One region of the Arthrobacter sp. ASL1 genome, then DNA from elsewhere that is predicted to be linked to it. Evidence: riboswitches for the same ligand, from Rfam matches in the RefSeq annotation. Region 1 holds a riboswitch; the other holds the start of a gene.
The links. Region 1 has a riboswitch for glycine ahead of gcvP (aminomethyl-transferring glycine dehydrogenase). Riboswitches for the same ligand answer to the same signal wherever they lie in the genome.

Region 1 (5,406 bases):
CGGCGTGGTGGTGGTTTCGGTGCTCACGGGGAGTCTGCCTTTCGTCGGGTTCCGGGGATCCGGGTTAGTTCTCGAATGCCTCGGGAGGCGGGCAGGAGCAGATCAGGTTCCGGTCGCCGCCGGCCCCGTCGATGCGCCCCACCGGCGGGAAGTACTTGTCCTGGCGCAGTCCCGGTACGGGGAAGGCGGCCTGTTCGCGGGTGTACTTGCGGTCCCACTCGCTGGAGACGACGGCGGCAGCGGAGTGCGGGGACAGCCGCAGCGGCGATTCCTCGGCGGTGAAGTCACCGGCCAGGACCTGGTCCATTTCCTTCCGGACGGCGATCATGGCCTCGATGAAGCGCTCGATCTCGGCCAGATCCTCGGACTCGGTCGGCTCGACCATCAGCGTCCCGGCCACCGGGAAGGCGAGCGTGGGTGCGTGGAAGCCGTAGTCGATGAGGCGCTTGGCGACGTCCTCGGCGGTGATGCCGGTCTTGGCGGTGGCATCGCGCAGGTCCAGGATGCACTCGTGGGCAACCAGGCCCTTGTTGCCGGTGTAGAGCACGGGGAAGTACTCGTTGAGCCGTGAGGCGACGTAGTTCGCGGTCAGCAGTGCATTCTTGGTGGCGTTGGTCAGCCCCTCGGCGCCCATCATGGCCACGTAGGCCCAGGAGATCGGCAGCACGCCAGCCGAACCATAGGTGGTGGACGCGACGGGCGTGCCGTTGCGGTCCGTGGCCTCCCCGGTGGGGGCTCCGGGGAGGAACGGCAGCAGGTGCTCGGCCACGGCGACCGGGCCGACGCCGGGTCCGCCGCCGCCGTGCGGGATGCAGAAGGTCTTGTGCAGGTTCAGGTGGGACACGTCGCCACCGAACTTGCCGGGCTGGCCGAGGCCGACCAGCGCGTTCATGTTGGCGCCGTCGATGTAGACCTGCCCGCCGGCCGCGTGGACCTTGTCGCAGACCTCGCGCACATCGGCGTCGTACACGCCGTGGGTGGACGGATAGGTGATCATGATGGCGGCCAGCGAGTCGTGGTTGGCCTCGATCTTCGCGTCCAGGTCGGCGGCGTCGATGGTGCCGTTCGGCGCGGTCTTGACGACCACGACCTTCAGGCCGGCCAGCACCGCGGAGGCGGCGTTGGTGCCGTGGGCGGAGGCCGGGATCAGGCAGACGGTGCGGGCATCGTCGCCATTGGCGACGTGGAACTGGCGGATGGCCAGCAGGCCCGCGTACTCACCCTGCGAACCGGCGTTGGGCTGGATGGAGACGCCCGCGTAGCCGGTGATGGCGCTCAGCCGGTTCTCCAGATCGGTGATCAGCTGGCGCCAACCCTCGGTCTGGTGTGCCGGGGCGTAGGGGTGGATGGAGGCGAACTCCGGCCACGACATCGATTCCATTTCCGCGGTGGCGTTGAGCTTCATGGTGCACGAGCCCAGCGGGATCATGGTGCGGTCCAGGGCCAGGTCGCGGTCCGAGAGGCGGCGCAGGTAGCGCAGCATCTGGGTCTCCGAGCGGACCGAATGGAAGATCGGGTGCGTCATGTACTCACTCGAACGCACGACGGCGGAGGGCAGCTTCTCCGCTGCGCCGGCTTCCGCGCGCTCCACCGCGGTGGCCGCGTCGGCGACGCCGAAGGCCTCGGCGATGGCGACCAGGTGGTCGGTGGTGGTGGTCTCGTCGGTGGAGATGCCCACGGTGTCGGCGTCGACGCGGCGCAGGTTGACGCCACGTTCCTCGGCGGCGGTGACAATGGCCTGGGCCGTGCCGGCGGCCTTGACCGTGAGGGTGTCGAAGAACTCCTCCGCCGCGAGCCCGAAGCCGGCATCGGCCAGGACGGTGGCCAGCGTGCTGGCGTGCAGGTGGGCACGCCGGGCGATCGCCTTCAGGCCCTCCGGGCCGTGGTAGACGCCGTACATCGACGCGGTGATGGCCAGCAGCGCCTGCGCGGTGCAGATGTTGGACGTGGCCTTCTCGCGGCGGATGTGCTGCTCGCGGGTCTGCAGTGCCAGGCGGTAGGCGGGCAGGCCGGCGTCGTCCTTGGAGACCCCGACCAGGCGGCCGGGCAGGGAGCGCTCGAGGCCCTTGCGCACCGACATGTAGGCGGCGTGGGGGCCACCGAAGAACAGCGGGACGCCCAGGCGCTGGGTGTTGCCGACGGCGATGTCGGCGCCCTGCTCGCCCGGGGGCACGATGAGGGTCAGCGAGAGGATGTCGGCGGCGACGGTGACCATGGCCCCGCGCTCCTTGGCGGCGGCGATGATGGCGGCCTGGTCGACCACGCGGCCGGAGTTGCCCGGCTGCTGCAGCACGATGCCGGAGATCTCACCGTCGGGCAGGCCGGCGGAGAGGTCGGCGATCTCGAGCTCGAAGCCCAGCGCCTTCGCGCGGCCCTCGACGACGGCGATGGTCTGCGGGAAGAGGTCGGCGTCCAGGACGGTCTTGGCCTCGCCCTTGGCCTTGTTGGCGCGGCGCATCATCAGCACGGCCTCGGCGACGGCGGAGGCCTCGTCGAGCAGCGAGGCGTTGGCGATCGGCAGCCCGGTGAGGTCCGAGACCATGGTCTGGAAGTTCAGCAGTGCCTCGAGGCGGCCCTGCGAGATCTCCGGCTGGTACGGCGTGTAGGCCGTGTACCAGGCCGGGTCCTCCAGGACGTTGCGCAGGATGACCGGCGGGGTGAACGTGTCGTAGAAGCCCTGGCCGATCATCTGCGTCTTCATGACGTTCTTGGCGGCGATGGCGCGCAGGTCGGACAGGACCTCGGCCTCGGAGCGGGCGGCCGGCAGGTCCAGCGGGGCGGACTGGCGGATGTCGGCGGGGATCGCCGTGTCGACGAGGTCGTCGAGGGTGGCATAGCCGAGGTGCTTGAGCATCGTCGCGGTGGCATCACCGCGGGGTCCGATGTGGCGGTCGGCGAAAGCAAGCTCGCCGGCGGGGCTGGTGGTGGGACGGGCCGTGGTCTCGGTCATCAGGGGAACTCCAAGTGTGGTCGGTGTGCGGTGCACGCCGAATGAGCTTCGGTTCCTCCCCGACTCTGTATTGGACCTGAGAGATTCCGCCGTGCCCGGTGTCCCGGACGTGGCTTGCACCGTCGGTGAGCAGACCCCGAGGGGTGCTGCTTCTTTCCAGAGTTGCCTCAGCGCGGCGGTACGGATGCCTGAGAGATTCCCGGGGAGGGTATTGCTCCTACGGCGCCCGCCAGTGGTTCTGAACGGGACTCTCCCGCCGCATGTCATTGGCGCGTGCCCTCGCGGGCACCCCTCCATGATACGGCGAGATCCACGCCACAAACAAGCCGAGTTGCCGACACTCCGGTTTTGTAACCATGCATGGCGGTGCAAAAATATGAGCCGACCCTTCCACCACCGGTTGTTGCCGCGATCCGGCGACCACCACCTGACCCGGGCCCCACCGAGCCCGTTGAGGACACGCCATGCAGGCATCCGCCAACCATCCCGAACCGGGCACCCGGCCACGGTTGTCCCTGGGCCGCCAGTTGCTGCTGCGCAAGGACGTCGAGGCGCTCAGCGCCGAGGCCGGACACGGATCCGGTGGGGGCACGATGCGCCGCACCCTGGGCGTGCTGCAGCTGACGATGATCAGCGTCGGCGCCACGCTGGGCACCGGGATCTTCGTGGTCCTGGGCTCCTCGGTGCCGCTGGCCGGGCCCGCCGTGTGGATTTCCTTCACGATCGCCGGGATCGCCGCCCTGCTGGCCGCGCTGTCCTACGCGGAGATGGCCGGGGCCGTGCCCGTATCGGGCTCGAGCTATTCGTACACCTACGCCACGATGGGCGAGGGCCTGGCCTGGATCTGCGGCTGGTGCCTGATCCTCGAATACGGGGTGTCGGTGGCCGCCATTGCCGTCGGTGCCGGCGAGTACGTGAACGAGCTGGCCGGGACCTTCAACGTCGAACTGCCAGCGGCCCTGACCAACCCGCCTGGCCCGGATGGCGGCGTGTTCAACATCCCCGCCGTCGTCGTGGTCCTGCTGGCGATGGTCCTGCTGATGCGTGGGGCCAAGGAGTCGGCCACGGTGAACACCGTGCTGGTGTTCCTGAAGATCGCCGTACTCATCTTCTTCGTCGTGATCGCCTTCAGCGCGTTCAACACCGGGAACTTCGCCCCGCTGCTGCCGATGGGCACCGCGGGCGTCTCGGCCGCGGCCTCGCGCCTGTTCTTCTCCTACATCGGCTTCGACGCCGCCTCGACCGCCGGCGAGGAGGCCGTGAACCCGCAGCGCGACCTGCCCCGGGCCATCATCACCTCGATGATCATCGTGACCGTGCTGTACATCCTCGTCGCCGTCGCCGCCGTGGGCGCGAAGGACTGGCAGTGGTTCATCGGCAAGGAGGCCGCCCTGGTGCAGGTCCTCGAGGAGATCACCGGGCAGCCCTGGGTGGCCCTGGTCTTCTCCATCGGTGCCGTGGTGGCGATCATCAGTATCGTCATCACCGTCCTCTACGGGCAGACCCGCGTCCTGGTGGCGATGTCACGCGACGGCATGGTCCCGCGGGTGTTCGGCAAGCTGCACCCGCGGACCGGCACGCCGGTGCTGAACACCTTGATCACCGGCGGCACGATCGCGCTCACCGCCGGCCTGGTCCCGCTGGGCCAGCTGGCCGACGCCACCAGCATCGGCACCCTTTTCGCCTTCAGCCTGGTCAGCCTGTCGGTGATCTACCTGCGCCGCAACCGCCCCGACCTGCCGCGCACGTTCCGCGTGCCGTTCTACCCGGTGACGCCGATCCTGGCTGTTGCCGGCTGCGTGTTCCTCATGGTCAACCTGGGCGGGATGACCTGGATCGTGTTCGGACTGTGGATGGTCATCGGCGCCGGGATCTACCTCGCCTATGGCCGGCGGCGCTCCACGGTGGCCTCAAGGCTCGACGCCGGGGCCTCCTCCCGCGCCTAGCCGATGGCACCGCTGCTGCCGAGCCAGGTGCCGATGAGGAACGTGGCACCCAGCGCCAGCATCCCGCCGATGACCACCCGCACGATCGGCCGCAACATCGGCGCGCGGCCTAATCGGGCGCCCAGCCCGCCGGTGATCGCCAACGCCCCCAGTACCGCGGCGAAGGTCACGGGGATCTTCAGGGCGGTGGGCAGCAGGACGGCGGTGAGGAATGGCAGCAGGGCACCGATGGTGAAGGCGACCGCTGATGCCGCCGCGGCGTTCCATGGGCTGACGACCTCATCGCGGTCGATGTTCAGTTCGATGTCCAGATGCGCGCCGAGCGCATCGTGGGCGGTGAGCTCCCGGGCGACCGCGCCCGCCGTCTCGGCGCTGAGGCCCTTCTGCTCGTAAAGGTAGGCCAGTTCGGCGAACTCCTCATCGGGCATCTCGGCCAGCTCGCGGCGTTCCTTGGCGATCAGCGCCTTCTGCGAATCGGATGAGCTGGAGACCGAGACGTATTCCCCCAGC
Region 2 (5,406 bases), 1.0 Mb from region 1:
GCGTTCCTATCGATGAGGCAGGCGTGCACGTCACCGACCGGCACACCTTTGCCGCACGGCCGATGATTGGCTGCATTGGGACGGCGCCGGCGGAGGGCGCGAACTCCACGATCATGCCCACCTACGGCCAAGGGGGGAACATGGACCTGACCGAATGCCGTCCGGGAGCGACCGTCTACTTGCCGGTCATGGTCGAGGGCGCCTATCTGTCCATCGGCGACATTCACGCCCTCATGGCCGAAGGGGAATCTTCGTTCGTGGCCATCGAGGCCGAGGGAACCGCTGTTGTCTCGGTGGATCTCATCAAGGCCATGCCGTTGCGCGCGCCGCGCGTGGAACTGGATGACGAATGGATCTTCGTCGGTCTGGGGGAACCGGTGCAAGAAAGCGTCAAACGCGGCTACGAGGACATGTTCCACTTCCTGACGGTCGAGCACGGGTGGGACGCAGGAGACGCGTACGCGGTGATGAGTGCCGTCGCTCATTCGCGCCTGGGGGGACCCACCGGGTCTTCGAATCCCGATCCGTTGCATCCGATGTCCCCCATCGGCGCAGTCACCACACATCGCCTGCCCAAGAGCGTGCTGGAGGCGTAGCACGTCGAGACGTTAGCAAGGCCGGACACCGTACGTGTCCGGCCTTGCTTCGATGGCATGAGGCACGGGCCCGAAGGCCTCCTGGCCGCTGCTCAGTCCTCCGGGACGAACACCTTCCCGGGGTTCAGGATGCCCAACGGGTCAAACATCTGCTTGATCCCGCGCTGCAGCTCGTACTGGTCATCTCCCAGTTCATCGCGCAGCCATTTGCGCTTGAGCAGTCCGATGCCGTGCTCCCCGGAGAGCGTTCCGCCGAGGTCGAGCGCGGTGTGGAACATCTCGGAAGCCGCGGCCCAGACCTGGTCGGGGACCTCGTCGCCGGTGTAGACGAAGCTCGGGTGCAGGTTCCCGTCGCCGGCGTGGCAGGTGGTGGGGATGACGACGTCGTACTTCTCCTCGATGCGGCGGATCGCGGCGAAGGCCTCGGCCATCCGGTCCCGGGGAACGGCCATGTCCTCCACGAGCATCGTGCCCATGGCCTCCAGCGCCGGGAACGCATTGCGGCGCAGCCCCACGAGCCGGTCGGACTCGATCGGGTCGGTGGTGACCTCGACCCGTCCGCCGGCGGCCGTGGCGAGCGCGGCGACCCGGTCGGCGGTGTCCCGGGCGGCGGGCCCGTCGCATTGCACCAGCAGGAACGCCCCGGCGCCGCCGAACACCGCGGAACCGGCGTGCCGTTCCATGGCCGTGATCGTGTGGCCATCCATAAGCTCCATGATGGAGGGGACGAGCCCCTGCGCGGTCACTGACGAGGCGGCAGCGGCGGCGTCCTCGACGGAGGCGAAGAACGCCCCGACGGTGGCGACGTCGCCCTCGACGAGGGGCAGCAGCTTCAGGGTGGCCTCGACGATGATGCCCAGGGTGCCCTCGGAGCCGATCATCAGCGCGCAGACGTCGTACCCGGTGACGCCCTTGACGGTGCGGTGCCCCACGGTGATGAGCCGGCCGTCGGCGAGCACCACCTTCAGCGCGAGCACCGCCTCCCGGGTCACCCCGTATTTGGCGCACAGCAGCCCGCCGGCGTTCATCGCGATGTTGCCGCCCACCGTGGAGATGTCCTTGCTCGCCGGGTCCGGCGCCCACCACAGTCCCTGGTCGGCCAGGGCCCGGTTGAGGTCGCCGTTGAGGATGCCGGGCTGGACGACTGCAAGACGGTTCTCGGGGGAGATCTCGAGGATCCGGTCCATCCCGGTCAGGGACAGGACGATCTCCCCGGGCCCCGCAATGGCGCCACCGGCCAGGCCGGTTCCGGCGCCGCGGGTGACCACCGGGATCCGGGACTCGGAGGCGATCCGGCACACCGCCTGGACGTCCTCGATCGTGCAGGCGTTGACGATGGCCACCGGTGCGCCGGGGGAGCGGTGCCCCGAGCGGTCGCCGGTCATGGCGTCGAGCAGGAGCGGATCCGTCTCCACGCGGCCGGGCAGCGCCGCCTGCAGGACGTCGACGATGGTGGTGCCGTGCGTGGTGGTCATGGGTCCTCGTTGTCTGCCGCGGATCACCGCACAGGCCCGCACGGTTGGCTTCATTTCAGCAGTGCAGTGTGACCTGGGTCAAAGCCGGGGCGCGACACCCACCGGAGATGACTCGTTCACGTCATGCCATCCGTCCCCTGGCAGCGACCCTAGTGCGGGGCCCCAGTACAGCGCGGCCGTCATGTGGTTTGCGCCACGATCCACTTTCGTCGTATCTTGTGACTGTAATCACAAACTGATCGCCGTCGACACGTGGCGGGAGAGTCCCGCCCACACCATGGGCGGGCGCCGTAGGAGCAATTCCTCCCCAGGAAACTCTCAGGCCCCCGTACCGCCACGAAGAGGCGAATCTGGAAAGCAGCACGGTCGCAACCGTGCTCACCGAAGGAGCAAGTCCGGCCCGCAGGGGCCGCGACGGAAACTCTCAGGTCATTCAACAGATGGGGGAGGAACCAGGACCGCGCGGCACCTGCCGGGCACGATTCGGGAGTTCCTTCATGACCGTCATCATCCCCGCCAGTACCGGGCCCTCCCGCGCCGCGTCCACCAGCACCCCTGCCGGGCCGAGCACAAATCCGCGCTTCGACGCCTGCTTCGGCACCGGCAGCTAGGGCATTCCCCTGGCACGCCACCGCAGCACCCCCACCCACTTGGAAGGCAGCACCATGAGCACCACCAGTTCCGAGCCCCACCTCCAGCGGGGGCTTTCCAACCGTCATATCCAACTCATCGCGATCGGCGGGGCCATCGGCACCGGCCTGTTCATGGGTTCCGGCAAGACGATCTCCGTGGCCGGCCCGTCGGTCATCTTCGTCTACATGATCATCGGCTTCATGCTCTTCTTCGTCATGCGGGCGATGGGCGAGCTGCTGCTGAGCAACACCGACTACAAGAACTTCTCCGACTTCGCCGGCGACATCCTCGGCCCCTGGGCCGCGTTCTTCACCGGCTGGACCTACTGGTTCTGCTGGGTCGTCACCGGCATCGCCGACGTCGTGGCGATCGCCCACTACGTCGCGTTCTGGTGGCCGAACCTGCCCCTGTGGATCCCCGCAATCGCGTGCATCCTGCTGCTGCTGGGCCTGAACCTCCCGACGGTCAAGGCGTTTGGCGAGACCGAGTTCTGGTTCGCCCTGATCAAGATCGTCGCCATCGGCGCGCTGATCATCGTCGGCCTGGTCATGATCATCATGGGCTTCGAGCACAACGGCGCCACCGCGTCCTTCACCAACCTCTGGAACGACGGCGGAATGTTCCCGACCGGCTTCATGGGCTTCGTCGCCGGCTTCCAGATCGCGACGTTCGCGTTCGTGGGCATCGAACTCGTCGGTACCACCGCCGCCGAGACGAAGGACCCGGAGAAGACGCTGCCGCGCGCCATCAACTCCATCCCGATCCGCATCCTGTTCTTCTACGTCGGCGCCCTGGTCATCCTCATGGCGGTCCAGCCCTGGAAGCTGTTCACCCCGGATGAATCCCCGTTCGTGGGCATGTTCGCCCTCGCAGGGCTGGTCGGCGCGGCCGGCGTCGTGAACTTCGTGGTCCTGACCTCCGCGACCTCCAGCGCCAACTCGGGCATCTACTCGACCTCGCGCATGATCCACGGCCTGGCCCTGGAAGGGGATGCCCCGAAGGCCTTCGGCCGACTCTCCAGCCGCAAGGTCCCGAAGAACGCCTTGTTGTTCTCGTGCATGTTCCTGCTCGCCGGCGTCGTCCTGCTGTACGCGGAGGGCTCGGTCGCCGTGGCCTTCACCCTGGTGACGACCATCTCGGCACTGTGCTTCATGTTCGTCTGGTCGATCATCCTGGTCAGCTACCTGGTCTACCGGGCCCGTCGTCCGCACCTGCACGCGGCCAGCAAGTTCAAGATGCCCGGCGGGACGTTCATGCCCTACGTGGTGCTCGCGTTCTTCGCCTTCATCCTCTGGGCCCTGACCACCCAGCCGGACACGCTCTCCGCGCTGCTGTTCACCCCCATCTGGTTTATCGCCGTGGGCATCGGCTACGCGGTGCTGCGCCGCAACCCGCAGCACACCAGGTTGCGCGCCGCCCATGAGGCCAAGGTCGTCGAGGAACGCCAGGCCGCTGCGGCGTGGCGCGCCGGCAGCAACGCCGGGGATCCCGACGTCCGCGAGCCGGTCGGCCGCTAGCTCACAGCGCCGCCTGGCGCCAAGGACCTGGTTCGACGCCGGTGCCACCTCCCGCGGGCGGAGGCACCGGCGTCGTTCTTTTTTTGGCGCTCTTTTTTCAGATGACGATATAGATCGGTGACGGGAATTACGTGCACGTAATATCCGTCGCGCTACTACGTTTTCGTAATAGACGCGGACGTCGCCCAGATGGTCAACGCGCTGATCTGGGCCGGTAGCGGTCGTTCCAGTATCCTGCGGTGCTCGGCAGGGCGGGCTGCCGGCAACCAACATGGCCAACTTCCTGGTCGCCTCCTCCCTTCAGGATGATGCCAAGCGGATCCAGCGCCTCTCCAATGAGAGATGGAAAATCGCCGGTCGCACGTCCGCCCAGACCGGGGTGGACGCCTAGACGCTTGCCTCGACCGTGCGGGCCATTCTGCAGGCCGCCGCCGGGATCGCCGCCGGACACGACCGTGAGGTGCCGCTCAAAGATCCCATCTAGGCGACTGGACGCTGTCACCGAGCGGTGGCGAACTTAGTTGGAGGAGGACGTCATGGAGCAATTCGAGGGGAACGCAGCCCAGGCTGCAGAGCTCGTGCGCAGGGCACGCAAGGCGCGCGTCTGGAACCAGACCGTCCTCGCCCAGCACGCAGGGGTCTCCCGTAAATTCGTCAGCGACTTCGAGACCGGCCACCCCCGCGCAGAATGGGGCAAGGCCATGGCCGTACTGTCGGCCGTGGGCGTGAAGGTACGTTTCCTTGAAACGAAGCGCCCCAACAAGCCGGTAAAAGTCGACCTCCATGAGCATGTCGCCCGGTACTCGGCCGGCGCGGAGTCTCCCTTCGGGCCCCGGAGGTGAAGGACCTGACCGTCTGTTTCGACGGCCAGGTCATGGGGCATCCCCGGCAGGGCAATGGAGGTCAAAACACATTTACCTACGCGGGTTCATGGCTGGCCGAGCCTACTGCCACCCCATTGTCCACATCCCTGCCGCTAACCGCCGGGGACTACCGGGGGAAGCGCATCGACAACTTCCTCTGGGGCCTGCTCCCTGAGTTGTTCCGGTTCTTCACGCTGACCCGTGCGGATGCTGCGTTCGTCGGTCCCGAACCGGGCACGTGTCAGGCAGAAGGGCGTCTCATTCCACGCCTGTGCGGCAGTGTGTTGCCTGGCGCTGCGTGTGCGGCCTCTGGACCGCAGGG

Region 2: linked by a shared signal. The riboswitch ahead of cycA (D-serine/D-alanine/glycine transporter) and the one ahead of gcvP (aminomethyl-transferring glycine dehydrogenase) in region 1 are both predicted to bind glycine.

Annotation. Positions count from the first base shown of each region.
Region 1 covers NZ_CM155284.1:2,862,060-2,867,465, reverse strand. Annotated here, with positions in the region: gene gcvT (glycine cleavage system aminomethyltransferase GcvT) at 1-27, opposite strand, end outside; gene gcvP (aminomethyl-transferring glycine dehydrogenase) at 65-2,950, opposite strand; glycine riboswitch at 3,117-3,216, opposite strand; gene AC1MEQ_RS13535 (amino acid permease) at 3,415-4,896, shown strand; gene AC1MEQ_RS13530 (VIT1/CCC1 transporter family protein) at 4,893-5,406, opposite strand, start outside.
Region 2 covers NZ_CM155284.1:1,825,047-1,830,452, reverse strand. Annotated here, with positions in the region: gene AC1MEQ_RS08630 (acetamidase/formamidase family protein) at 1-596, shown strand, start outside; gene AC1MEQ_RS08625 (FAD-binding oxidoreductase) at 689-2,071, opposite strand; glycine riboswitch at 2,318-2,415, shown strand; gene cycA (D-serine/D-alanine/glycine transporter) at 2,737-4,221, shown strand; gene AC1MEQ_RS08615 (helix-turn-helix domain-containing protein) at 4,758-5,063, shown strand; gene AC1MEQ_RS08610 (HipA N-terminal domain-containing protein) at 5,096-5,406, shown strand, end outside.